Regions from separate parts of the Pseudoalteromonas pernae genome, predicted to be linked through region 3. Evidence: predicted binding sites of a transcription regulator. Region 3 holds the regulator's gene; each other region holds the start of a gene.
The links. The regulator sigma-54, encoded in region 3, starts transcription at its own class of promoters, with help from an activator protein. The targets are predictions, from matches to a motif close to GTTGGCACGNNNNTNGNNT.
Positions count from the first base shown of each region.

Region 1: the regulator sigma-54 is predicted to act here: its motif matches at 1,582-1,600, upstream of V1358_RS06520 (flagellar assembly protein T N-terminal domain-containing protein).
Region 2: the regulator sigma-54 is predicted to act here: its motif matches at 1,544-1,562, upstream of fliE (flagellar hook-basal body complex protein FliE).
Region 4: the regulator sigma-54 is predicted to act here: its motif matches at 1,432-1,450, upstream of glnA (glutamate--ammonia ligase).

Region 1 is NZ_JBDODM010000002.1:502,463-505,629, forward strand. It holds gene V1358_RS06510 (LapD/MoxY N-terminal periplasmic domain-containing protein) at 1-730, opposite strand, end outside; gene V1358_RS06515 (LPP20 family lipoprotein) at 1,043-1,501, opposite strand; gene V1358_RS06520 (flagellar assembly protein T N-terminal domain-containing protein) at 1,638-2,804, shown strand; gene V1358_RS06525 (glutathione peroxidase) at 2,979-3,167, shown strand, end outside.
Region 2 is NZ_JBDODM010000002.1:456,167-459,333, forward strand. It holds gene fliF (flagellar basal-body MS-ring/collar protein FliF) at 1-1,159, opposite strand, end outside; gene fliE (flagellar hook-basal body complex protein FliE) at 1,179-1,505, opposite strand; gene V1358_RS06290 (sigma-54-dependent transcriptional regulator) at 1,685-3,085, opposite strand; gene V1358_RS06295 (sensor histidine kinase) at 3,078-3,167, opposite strand, start outside.
Region 3 is NZ_JBDODM010000004.1:181,765-184,931, reverse strand. It holds gene lptA (lipopolysaccharide transport periplasmic protein LptA) at 1-271, shown strand, start outside; gene lptB (LPS export ABC transporter ATP-binding protein) at 268-993, shown strand; gene V1358_RS11020 (RNA polymerase factor sigma-54) at 1,017-2,507, shown strand; gene hpf (ribosome hibernation promoting factor) at 2,533-2,820, shown strand; gene ptsN (PTS IIA-like nitrogen regulatory protein PtsN) at 2,822-3,167, shown strand, end outside.
Region 4 is NZ_JBDODM010000007.1:189,950-193,116, forward strand. It holds gene typA (translational GTPase TypA) at 1-1,068, opposite strand, end outside; gene glnA (glutamate--ammonia ligase) at 1,510-2,916, shown strand; gene V1358_RS15945 (DUF4124 domain-containing protein) at 3,079-3,167, shown strand, end outside.

The sequences.
Region 1 (3,167 bases), on a different contig from region 3:
CTCGCTTGAGGCGTTCATTGCTGTCGTTCATACTTTGACTCAAGCGTTTCGCCATGTAATTCATCGCCATCATCAAGTTGGCTATTTCTTTTGGTTTGGCGGGTGGAAGCTGTTTAAACTGTTTTTGTGCAATCGCATCGACTTGGTTATTGAGCTGTTTTAACGGCTCTAGTAACCAGCGTATAAACAGCGACGCTAAAACACAGTTAAACAGTAAAACCAATACCGCCACCCAGATAAATAACTTAGCATTTCCCCATAAAGCCTGAGTAGCACGCACCTGCTGCGCTTGCACATACAGAACGCCATAAGGCGCTTCGTCTTCGGTGATAACAGCTTTGCTGGGGACAAACTCGAATGCACTCATACGATGAAACCACTGTGGCACCAGTGAATTTTCCGTATCGCCTTGGCGACGCTCTATAATGACTCGCCCTCGATTGTCTTCCAATCGTAGTAAACTGAAGTGGCCGCTATCGAAGGTTTGTCGAATAAATCCTTCTAACTTGCGTGGGGTCTTTTGTAATTGGCTAAGGGATAACGCTAAGACCGCCGCATGGTCATCACTTTGCTGAGTTAACTGCTCATGTAAACTGGATTTTAGGCTAGCGCTCGCGATTACATAGCCTATAAGCAAGCTCACTAATGTAACGACAAGCATCATTAACCATACGTAGATGTGCAAAGATAAACGGGGAGGTGTAGAGGAGGTATCGTCTAGATCAATCATTCACCCTCCACGCTGCTAGCAAGCAAACATCTATCGAACCCAATGATGAAAACAGCGGCGCCCTTGGATTTGGTTCACTACGGGAGAGTGCGTTGTGCAACGGACGTAAGTAATTGGTCAAAGTCGAAAATTCTATTTGTAGTTTTTTACTACAGCATAGCAGCGAAACATCACTACTTCACACTCAAATTTCCGATTTTTAACACAGCGAGAGTAACTAGTATCCTCAGAAAACTACGTGAATTAAGGCCATTTTGGCGGACGCGATGTAACCAGCGGTAACATCGCGTTTTTTGAGCAAGGCTAATTCGACTAGTAATAAGTGACTTTTTTGACTTTGCGAGGCTTAGTTTCAGTAATGTATAAGTCATACACTAATTTCATATCCAGCTCGAGCTCGGTTGCATAGCTGTCGCCGACGACATAACTACGTGTAACACGGGCGCCTCGAATGATACCTTGCACCTTGGCTTGGAGATGGTCATCACCTGCTACGGCATTCGCAATCGATGTATTGCCCTTGACCTGCTGACCATACACTTGCTCCGCTAATTCACGATATGCCTCAATTTTTGACGCTTTCATCGCCATAATTGATTTTTGTTCTGAGCTTTGTCCTGGCTGCGGCGCGATAGGCGCATACCCAATGGCACGAAGAATTGGGTAATTATCAGGTTGCTGCACGCCGTATTCCACATGCTTGTCAAACACAGTGCTGCACCCCGAAAGGCCAACCAGGACAAATAAAATTATTGCGGTATGTCGTAGCATTTCTCTCTCCATCGACAAACGTTTTCACTACTCATCAGATATGCACAATGAATGCCACACTTATCAATTGATACAACTAACTTGGTACACTCTTTGCTTTTTCTAAACCAATGTAATTAAAGAGCGGCTTTTCATTATGCGCCCAATGGTATTCTTAGCAGTTATTTTAATGGCCTTTAGCACAGCGCAAGTTCACGGCCAATGGCTACAAACAACGGGCAGCGCTTCTATGGAAGACATTTCCACTGAGACTGCGCGCTCGCATGCTATCAACGATGCCATAAAGCAAGCATTACTGTACTCTGGCCTGTCTCTCTCAAGTGTGCAAACACTTACTAACGGGATCCTCACCCAAGATGAACTCTCTTTGCGAAGCCAAGGCGCGGTTGGTCAAATGCACGTCCTCGAAGAGCAACAAGAGAATGGAATCCTGAGTGTCACCTTGCAAATTGAAGTCTTGAACGAAGAAACCCAGTGCGCCCAAAGCAGTTTAATAAATCACTTTGCACTAACCCGCACAGGCATGGAAAACCCGCAACAGGCGCGAGATGGTCAAATATTTGACATCCCTAATGCCTTCACCAAACAACTTTATGCACTGATGAGCCAAGCAGACCTTAGCATGCAACCGACCCCCTTCTTTGAAGATCCTATTTCTGTCAGAAGCTTTTTCAGCAACCAATTCGCCTATGATGAAAATGTCATTGACTACATTAGCGATGCCAGTAATAGCCAGTATGTGTTGTTTTCACAAATCACAGACACCTCTGTGGGAAGCGAACATGACAAAGGCTATGCATTTTGGAAAGACGATAGCTATGAGCGCTACTTCAATGTGGAATTCATTTTATTTGATGGTTTAAGCTTCGAAAAAATTTGGCAAAAGGCTTACCAGACTCAAGCATTGTGGGAGTTTGAAAAAACTGCGCTGGTCGACGTAAACAGTGGTGTGTTTTGGCAAAGCAAATATGGCCGAACTATCTCTGAGCTGAGCGAACAAGTAATGTATGACCTCAATCAAACGCTTCAATGCTTACCTGCTAAGGGTCAAATAAAACACATCGATGGTGACCAAGTAATCATAAACTTGGGTCGCAGTAATGGACTAACCGAAGGTCAACATCTTACTTTGGCCTACAGCAGTAATGCCATCACCTACGAAGGTAAGCATTTGCCCAAACAAGTTACTTCGCTCTACAGCGTTGAGATTAAACAGCTTTATCAACACAGTGCTGTGGCTGTAAACACCGCTAAACGACCAATGAGTAACATCCAACTCAACGATCTCGTTCTGGTGAAATAACTCGTCAAAGGTTACTAAGCACCCTGCCATTTCAATAAGTTAAGGCGCAGCATATTACGCCTTAACTTTTGCATATTAATCCAATAAATAGATTATTACAATAAATTAATAGCTTTTTACCGATTGATAATTACATGTCAGACTTACCCCATTGATTTAGAGGAGTTTGACATGATGAATGAATTAAAAAATCGCGAAGGCCTGCGCATCCCAGATGTTTCGTTTGCTATTCGCAATAACGAACAATGGAAAAAACTTACCAGCGAAGACATTTTTAAAGGCAAAACCGTCATTGTTTTCTCTTTACCTGGGGCCTTTACACCAACGTGTTCATCGACTCATTTGCCGCGCTACAACGAACTT
Region 2 (3,167 bases), on a different contig from region 3:
CACTGATACGGCGGATCACACCAGTTTGCTGACGCTTATGCGAGATAGTGGTATCGAGCTCGTAGTTGCGTGTTGCTTCTTTGTGATTGCGAGAAGGCGAAGTCGATTGCGCACTTTGCTCATTCATCGCGTTTTCTGGAATGTTTGAGTTTACCGGAGGCTGGTTAGTCAACGCCCCTGGAATGCCCACAGCTAAGCCACCAATATTATTTTCTTCAAGGGTTGTTTCACTGCGAACAGCTGGTAAATCTGGGTTAAAACGTTTTTGCGTTTCTTCCACTGCGCTGAAGTCCATAACTAAGTCTACTTGTGCGGTATAGTTGCCCAAGCCGACCACCGGGATCATGATGCTGTCGATTTTTTCAATGTATTCTTGCTCGCGCTGACGCTCGATTTCATACTCTTTGCGTGAACGCGCAGACAGTGAGTTTTGCGAACCTGAGTTGAGTAAACGGCCATTTTGATCTGTAACGGTTACACGCTCAGGCGTAAGACCTTGTACCGCAGAAGCTACAATATCAACTACAGAATCAATTTCTTCGCTATTGAGGTTACGGCCGCGCTTAACGGTTAGCACCACAGTGGCAGATGGCTGCTTTTCGATACGTGCAAATACGTTTTCTTTTGGAATCGCAAGTAATACTTTTGCACGTGTGACTTTGTTAAGCTCTTCAATGGTGCGCGCTAATTGCTGCTCACGAGAGTGCTTAAGGCGCTCGCGTTCTAAACGTTGGGAAACCCCAAAGCCCATGTCTTGCATCAGGATGTCGGTGCCTGAGTCTGGGCCTTGGGTTAAACCTTCGCGTGTCATGTTTAGTTTGATATCTTGATACGAATCTTCTGGCACCATGATGACGTTGCCATCAAGCTGATAATCAATTTTCTGTGCATCAAGGAAATCAAGAGTTTGAATCAACTCTTCAGTAGGCATTTTTCCTAGCGGACGCATATCCGGCTGACGTGCCCAAATGATAATGAAGATTGCAATCGCTAAACAGATAGCCAATGCAACAATGAGGGTAACTTGGCGCAGCATATCGACACCGCTTAATGCGCCGAGGACTCCCGATTTTTGTTCTTGATGATCATCACCGCCAGTGTTCATATCAACACCGCCACTGGCTAAGGCGAGATCAGTAGATTGGTTTGCTTGCGCCACGACTCTTCTCCGCTATCCGTTAAACAGGCATGTTCATGATGTCTTTGTAGGCTTCAACCAGCTTGTTTCGCACTTGCACGGTTGCCTCAAACGCCACGGACGATTTCTGTGATGCGATCATTGCTTCTGCCAAAGACACTCGACGGTCACCCATTTCAACGGCCGTCACTTTTGATTTGGCATCTTGCTGCAAGCCATTAACGGTATCAATTGCATTGGTAAGTAGCTCACCAAATTGCGCTGATGACGTAGTCTGTGGCATCACAGGTTTAAGTGGGTTTCTCGCTTGCGCTTCTTGCGCAATCATTTGCATTTCTTGGAACAATGAGTTGGCTTCAACTTTCATTTTGCACATCACTGGATAAATAAATCTTAGAATTAACAAAGCATTAAGCGTGCCAATAAATTTATCTAATAAAAACAGTGTTTTATGCGTTTATTTTTTTGACGGTGATGAGTTTTTAGGCTGGCGTATATTTGACGAAGAACTAAAAAGCCCAACGCTAGTTTGGGCTTTTCAGTGGTTTAAGCTGGCAGTTGAATACCCTGCTCACGCATTTGCGCAATCTTGTAGCGCAAGGTTCGCGGGCTTATACCCAATGCATCTGCAACGTCTTTACGTTTGCCATTGAAGCGCGTGAGCGTATCTAAAATGATTTTGTGCTCTTTGCTTTTGAGCTCGTCTTTAAAGGTCGATTGTTCATCGAGGGAAAATTCACTGGTCTCACAACGATGTTCAACAGTAGGCATAATTGCCTGAACGTCTGGCTCAGGTACGTGAGCGACTGGGCTTGGCGCACTCGCAAGCTCCTCGATGTAGATTGCTTGCTCATCAACCACATCGCCCGACTTTAGAATCAAGGCACGTTGGATCACATTTTCCAGTTCACGCACGTTGCCAGGCCACGCATGCGCCAACAAACGCTGCTTGGCTGCATCGTTCAACCTAGCTATAGGCATTTTCGCCGATTGGCAATGACGCTCAAGCAAATGCTCAGCTAATGGAATAATGTCTCCTGGGCGCTGGCAAAGGGGTAACCACTTTAAGGGGAAAACATTAAGGCGATAGAACAAATCTTCTCGAAATACGCCTTCTTTCACCGCCTCTTTTAAATCACGGTTTGACGTAGCAAGTACACGCACATTCAAGGAGATTGTTTTGCGACTCCCCAAACGCTCTACTTCTCGCTCTTGTAGTACACGCAGCAGTTTGGCTTGCAAGCTCAAATCCATCTCTGTGATTTCATCGAGTAATATGGTGCCATTTTGCGCTTGCTCAAACTTACCGGGGCAAGCATTGATAGCACCAGTAAACGCACCTTTCTCATAACCGAATAGGGTTGATTCCAACATATTTTCTGGAATAGCTGCGCAGTTAATGGCAATAAAGGGTTCATTAGCGCGCGCTGATTGATCATGAATATAGCGCGCAAGCACTTCTTTACCACTTCCACTTGGGCCCATCACCATCACACTGGCTTCACTGTCAGCCACTTTATTGGCCAACTCGATAAGCGCCAAACTTTTGGCGTCCGCCACAATCGGGCCTTTGTGCGCAGGTGTTTCAGCCGGTAAATAGCGGCTCACAAGATTGAGTAACACCTCAGGTGCAAAGGGCTTAGCCATGTAATCAATGGCCCCAAGGCGCATTGCTTCAACCGCATCGTCGATGGTGGCATAGGCCGTCATCATCAACACCGGTAATTCAGGATAATTGAGTTTGATACTTTTCAATAATTCTATGCCATTGATACCCGGCATTTGTACGTCGCTGACAACTAAAGAGACTTCATGCTCTTTGAGCATCATAATCGCATCTTCACCGCTTTTGGCAGCGAGACACTGTACGTTGGCTAATGACAATGTGTCGGTCAACGCCTCGCGTAAACCGGGATCATCCTCGACCACTAAGACATAATTACTCATGTTTGTCCTCCTGTGGGTGAGCATCAAAAACTGGCAAGCTAAGTATGAACTGAGCGCCGCCTTGTGGTGCATCGACAACTCT
Region 3 (3,167 bases):
CCCAGCCATGTACATAGAAACCATGGAAGATGGTCAGCAAATTACCGCTTCTGCTGCAGAAATTCGTTACGACGTCGCTACACAAATTCTACAAATTAAGGGTGACGCCAAAATAGAAATGGCTGATCAACAGATCATCGCCGAAACTATCAGCTATGATATAGATAAGCAGACCATCAGCGCTGAGAAAGATAAAAACTCCAGCACCCGAGTACGTACCACGTTAACACCACAGAGCGAAGAAAAGCCTGAGGAAAAGGAACAACCATGACCACACTGAAGGCGCAGAAGTTAGCGAAAAGCTACAAAGGTCGTGAAGTTGTAAAAGACGTCGGACTCGAAGTTAAAGCCGGCAGTATTGTTGGCTTGTTAGGCCCCAATGGAGCAGGCAAAACCACAACCTTTTACATGATTGTAGGTTTAGTGCCCAGTGACAAAGGCATGATCAGTATTGACGAGCAAGACATTACTTTGCTGCCAATGCATTCGCGAGCACGCTTAGGTATCGGCTATTTGCCCCAAGAATCATCTATTTTTCGTAAGCTCACCGTTTATCAAAACCTAATGGCGATTTTGGAAACGCGTAAGGACCTCAACAAAGCGGGTCGTGAGGAGCAATTAGAAAGCTTACTAGACGAATTTAATATCCAACATATTCGTGATTCATTTGGGATGGCATTGTCAGGCGGTGAGCGCCGTCGCGTTGAAATTGCTCGCGCTTTAGCCGCTAACCCCAAATTTATCCTTTTAGATGAACCTTTTGCTGGTGTAGACCCTATTTCGGTGTTAGATATAAAGAAAATTATTGAGCACCTGCGAAACCGTGGCATTGGTGTACTTATCACCGACCACAATGTGCGTGAAACCTTAGATGTATGTGAAACCGCGTATATCGTTTCTCACGGCGAATTGATCGCATCAGGCACACCACAGCAAGTCCTAGCCGATCAAACAGTTCGTGATGTTTATTTAGGTGAGCAATTTAGACTATAACAATAAAAGGATTGTTAGAGTACATGAGGCAATCATTACAGCTGCGCCTTGGCCAGCAATTAACAATGACTCCACAATTGCAGCAAGCGATACGCTTGTTGCAGCTCAGTACTTTGGATCTTCAACAAGAAATTCAAGAAGCACTTGACGCTAACCCACTGTTAGAAATCGAAGAAGAAAACTACGCTGATAACCCAGGCGATAAAAACGACAATGATCGCCTACAAAACGGTGAAGATAAACTCGATACCGAACCCCAAAGTAGCGACCAAATAGAAAGTTCTGACGCGTTAAATAACGATTCCATCAGTGACGAGCTACCGATGGACATGTCTTGGGACGAGTACATTAGCGCTGCCCCCGTCGCATCAGCAGGCCCTATGCCAGACGATGAGTTTGTTTACCAAGGTGAAACCACCGAGACGCTGCACGATTATTTAATGTGGCAACTGCAACTCACCCCATTCAGCCCAGTTGATGAAGCGATTGCGACAGCCATCATCGAAGCGATTGATGACAATGGCCTCCTCACGGTGACAACCGAAGATTTACTCGAGAGTTTGAATCATGAAGAGCAGGACGTAGAAATCGAACTCGATGAAATAGAAGCGGTCCTAAAAAGAATACAACTCTTTGATCCTGTTGGAATTGGTGCGCGTTCACTACAAGAATGCTTATTGATCCAACTCAATCAATTTTCACCTCAAACCCCTTGGCTTAGTGAAACGAAAGAGGTAATTTGTAATTACATTGATTTGCTAGGCAACCGTGACTATCGCACCTTAATGAAAAAGACTAAGCTTAAAGAAGCTCAGTTAAAAGAGGTGATGACATTAATACACAGTTTGAATCCGAAACCTGCCGCGACCATAGTGCGCGAAGAGTCAGAATACGTGATTCCTGATGTATCTGTTAAGAAGGTCAAAGGGCGTTGGCTGGTCGAGTTAAACCCCGACAGCATGCCAAAAATACGGGTTAATGATCACTACGCTTCATTAGGACGTAGCTGTAAATCACAAAGTGACAGCCAATTTATTCGCTCTCACTTACAAGAGGCAAAATGGTTTATAAAGAGCCTGGAACAACGCAACGATACCTTACTAAAAGTAACTAATTGCATTGTTCAACAACAACAGGCATTCTTTGAACATGGCGAAGAAGCGATGAAACCAATGGTCCTCAATGACGTGGCCGAAATGGTTGAGATGCATGAGTCAACAATATCTCGTGTAACAACACAGAAATATATGCATACGCCACGTGGGATTTTTGAGTTGAAGTATTTCTTCTCCAGCCATGTGAACACCGAGAATGGAGGTGAATGCTCATCCACAGCGATTCGAGCATTGATCAAGAAGCTAGTAGCGGCGGAAAACGTTGCCAAGCCATTAAGCGACAGCAAAATAGCCGACATACTCGCAGAGCAAGGAATCAAAGTGGCTCGAAGAACGATTGCAAAATATCGTGAATCGTTAGCCATACCACCGTCAAATCAACGTAAAAGCTTGATATAGACGTTAGACAAGAAGGAAAATGCTTATGCAATTGAATCTTACCGGTCGTCATGTAGAAATCACAGACTCTCTTCGCAACTATGTGAATAGTAAATTTGCAAAACTTGAGCGTCATTTTGACCATATTAACAATGTACATGTCATCCTAGATATAGAGAAACTCACACAAAAAGCAGAAGCAACACTTCATGTAAATGGCGGCGAATTATTTGCCACCGCAGAACACCAAGATATGTATGCGGCGATTGATGGCTTAATTGACAAATTAGATCGCCAAGTAATTAAACATAAAGAGAAATTATCTCGTCATTAAAATGAGCTTAGAACATCTTTTCTCAAAGGACTGCAGCAAAGCTGCGGTCCTTTTTAATAGCAAAAAAAGAATGTTGGAGTACCTAGCACAGGTTGCTCATCAACATGCACCGCATTTAAACGAGCAAACCATTCTCGATGCCCTACTCGCGCGCGAAAAGCTCGGTAGCACAGGCTTTGGGAAAGGCGTCGCAATTCCGCATGGTCGATTAGAAGGTATTGATCAAACGATCGCCATCATAGTCACCAACCGCGAAGCCATTAACTTCGATGCCATAGACAACCGCCCAGTTGATATTTTTGTCGCACTGCTCGTACCAGATAATCAGTGTGATCAACACCTCAAGA
Region 4 (3,167 bases), on a different contig from region 3:
GCTATCTGGGTTGTCTGTGTCTTCTACACGTAGTGCTACGTTGTGAACAAGTTCAGCATCAAGACGCTCGCGGATATTACGTGAAGTCACGTATTTACCTTCTTGTCCAGCAAACGGTGATGTATTTACTGAGAACGTCATGGTTACTGTTGGCTCGTCAACGCTTAACGCCGGAAGCGCTTCAACATTGTTTACGTCACAGATAGTGTCAGAGATTTTCAGCTCACCAAGACCTGTGATTGCGATGATATCGCCCGCAGTTGCTTCTTGTGCTTCGTGACGGTCTAGGCCTAGGTAAGTAAGTACTTGGCCAACTTTACCGTTACGCTTAGTGCCATCAGCACTAATCACTGTAACTTGTTGGTTTACTTTAACCGTACCGCGCTTAATACGACCAACACCGATTACACCTACGTATGAGTTGTAATCAAGCTGAGAGATCTGCATCTGCAATGCACCTTCAGGATCAGCATCTGGCGCTTCAACTTCGTTAACGATCGCTTGGAACATAGGTTCCATGTTGTCTGAAGGCTCATCTAAATCTAGTGTTGCCCAACCGTTGATAGCTGACGCATAGATTACTTTAAAGTCTAACTGTTCGTCAGTTGCACCTAAGTTATCGAATAGGTCGAATACTTGGTCCATAACCCAATCAGGACGAGCACCAGGCTTGTCGATTTTGTTAATAACAACGATTGGTTTCAAACCCTGTGCGAATGCCTTTTGCGTAACGAAACGCGTTTGTGGCATTGGACCTTCTTGAGCATCTACAAGAAGAAGCACTGAATCAGCCATCGAAAGAACACGTTCCACTTCACCACCGAAGTCAGCGTGTCCTGGAGTATCTACGATGTTGATGTGGTAATCGTTCCAGTTGATTGCCGTATTTTTAGCTAAGATGGTAATTCCACGCTCTTTTTCAATGTCGTTGGAATCCATCACTCGCTCTTCGTTACCACCGCGAGTTTGCAGTGTGCCCGATTGCTCAAGCAATTTATCAACCAGAGTCGTTTTACCATGGTCAACGTGCGCGATGATCGCGATATTTCTTAACTTTTCGATGCTCATATATCTACTTAAGAGGCAAGCCTCATTGTTCCTAGAGGATCCACGCCCGGCAAACAACTACCTGCGTTGGGTTTAAAAGGGCGCGTATTATCCCTTATAAAGTCACTAGATGAAAGTTTATCCAACATTATTTTTCTGTGACTGTGATGTGATAATGGCGCAAATCGCATTAAACGATTAAAAAACAACCAATAATCATTGTGTATATTTTTTATAAAAAGGCAAAATCTGATCACAACTCGCCTTAATAGCAATTTCACACGGATGCACTAGAATGTAGCATGTGCGCACCAATTAGGTGCAAAACGCATATTTCATGAAATTCGTTTTTTAAAAAAACCTTTATAAATAGCGCGTTACAAAACTGGCACGATTTAAGCTTACCAGTGCACAATTGCAGTAACATGCAGCACACATAAAAATTCCACATTCGGAGGACACATGTCACAATCGGTTTTAGATTTCATTAAAGAACATGACGTTAAATTCGTAGATTTACGCTTTACTGACACAAAAGGTAAAGAGCAGCACGTTTCTATCCCTCATCATCAAGCTGATGAAGACTTCTTCGAAGACGGCAAAATGTTCGATGGTTCTTCTATTGCAGGTTGGAAAGGCATTAACGAATCAGACATGGTGCTAATGCCAGATGCTGAAAGCGCTAAACTTGACCCATTCGCAGAAGAAACAACACTTATCGTTCGTTGTGACGTAGTTGAGCCTTCAACTTTACAAGGTTACGAGCGTGACCCACGTTCTGTAGCTAAACGCGCTGAAGAGTACATGCGCTCTACTGGCATCGCTGACACCGTATTATTCGGTCCAGAACCAGAATTCTTCCTATTCGACGACGTGAAGTACAAATCAGACATGTCTGGTTCAATGTACAAAATTGATGCTGAAGAAGCATGTTGGAACTCTGACAAAGATTACGAAGGTGGTAACACAGGTCACCGCCCAGGCGTTAAAGGCGGTTACTTCCCAGTAGCTCCAGTTGATTCATCACAAGATTGGCGTAGCGCGACTTGCCTAGTTCTAGAAGAAATGGGTCAAGTTGTTGAAGCTCACCACCACGAAGTAGCAACTGCTGGTCAGAACGAAATCGCGACTCGCTTCAACACTATGGTATTGAAAGCAGACGAAATTCAAGAAATGAAGTACGTTATCCACAACATGGCGCACGCATACGGCAAAACAGCTACGTTCATGCCTAAGCCTATCGTTGGTGATAACGGTTCTGGTATGCACTGTCACCAGTCTCTAGCGAAAGACGGTAAAAACCTTTTCGCAGGTGACAAGTACGGCGGCCTTTCTGAAGAAGCGCTTTACTACATCGGTGGTATCATCAAGCACGCTAAAGCAATCAACGCATTCGCGAACGCGTCTACTAACTCTTATAAGCGTCTAGTACCTGGCTTCGAAGCTCCGGTAATGCTTGCTTACTCAGCACGTAACCGTTCAGCATCTATCCGTATTCCAGTTGTTCCTTCAGAGAAAGCACGTCGTATCGAAGTGCGCTTCCCTGACCCAACAGCTAACCCATACCTAGCATTCTCTGCAATGCTTATGGCTGGTCTTGACGGTATCAAGAACAAGATCCACCCTGGCGATGCAATGGACAAAGACCTATACGACCTACCTGCAGAAGAAGCGGCTGAAATCCCAACAGTTGCATCTTCACTAGATGAAGCACTTGCATCACTAGACGCAGACCGTGAGTTCCTAATCCAAGGCGGCGTATTCACAAACGACCTAATCGACGCTTATATCGCGCTGAAGTCTAAAGAAGTTGAAAAACTTAACATGACAACTCACCCAGTTGAGTTCGAAATGTACTACAGCGTATAACCTGATAACTAATTTTTAGTTATATCATGTGTGTTCTCAAAGCCTGCTCTGCAGGCTTTTTTTATGGTAAAAAAGTTGTAAATGAACTACAGTTACTAATGGGTGCTCAAGCACTTCAATTACGGCTAACTATAAGAATAACAAACTAAATTAGGAATGCATGTGAACGTAAAGGTGATGATTTTAAGCGTGTTATTGGCGTTGATTATGACAACACCCGTATCCGCAGAGCCCAATAAAAACATCTATGT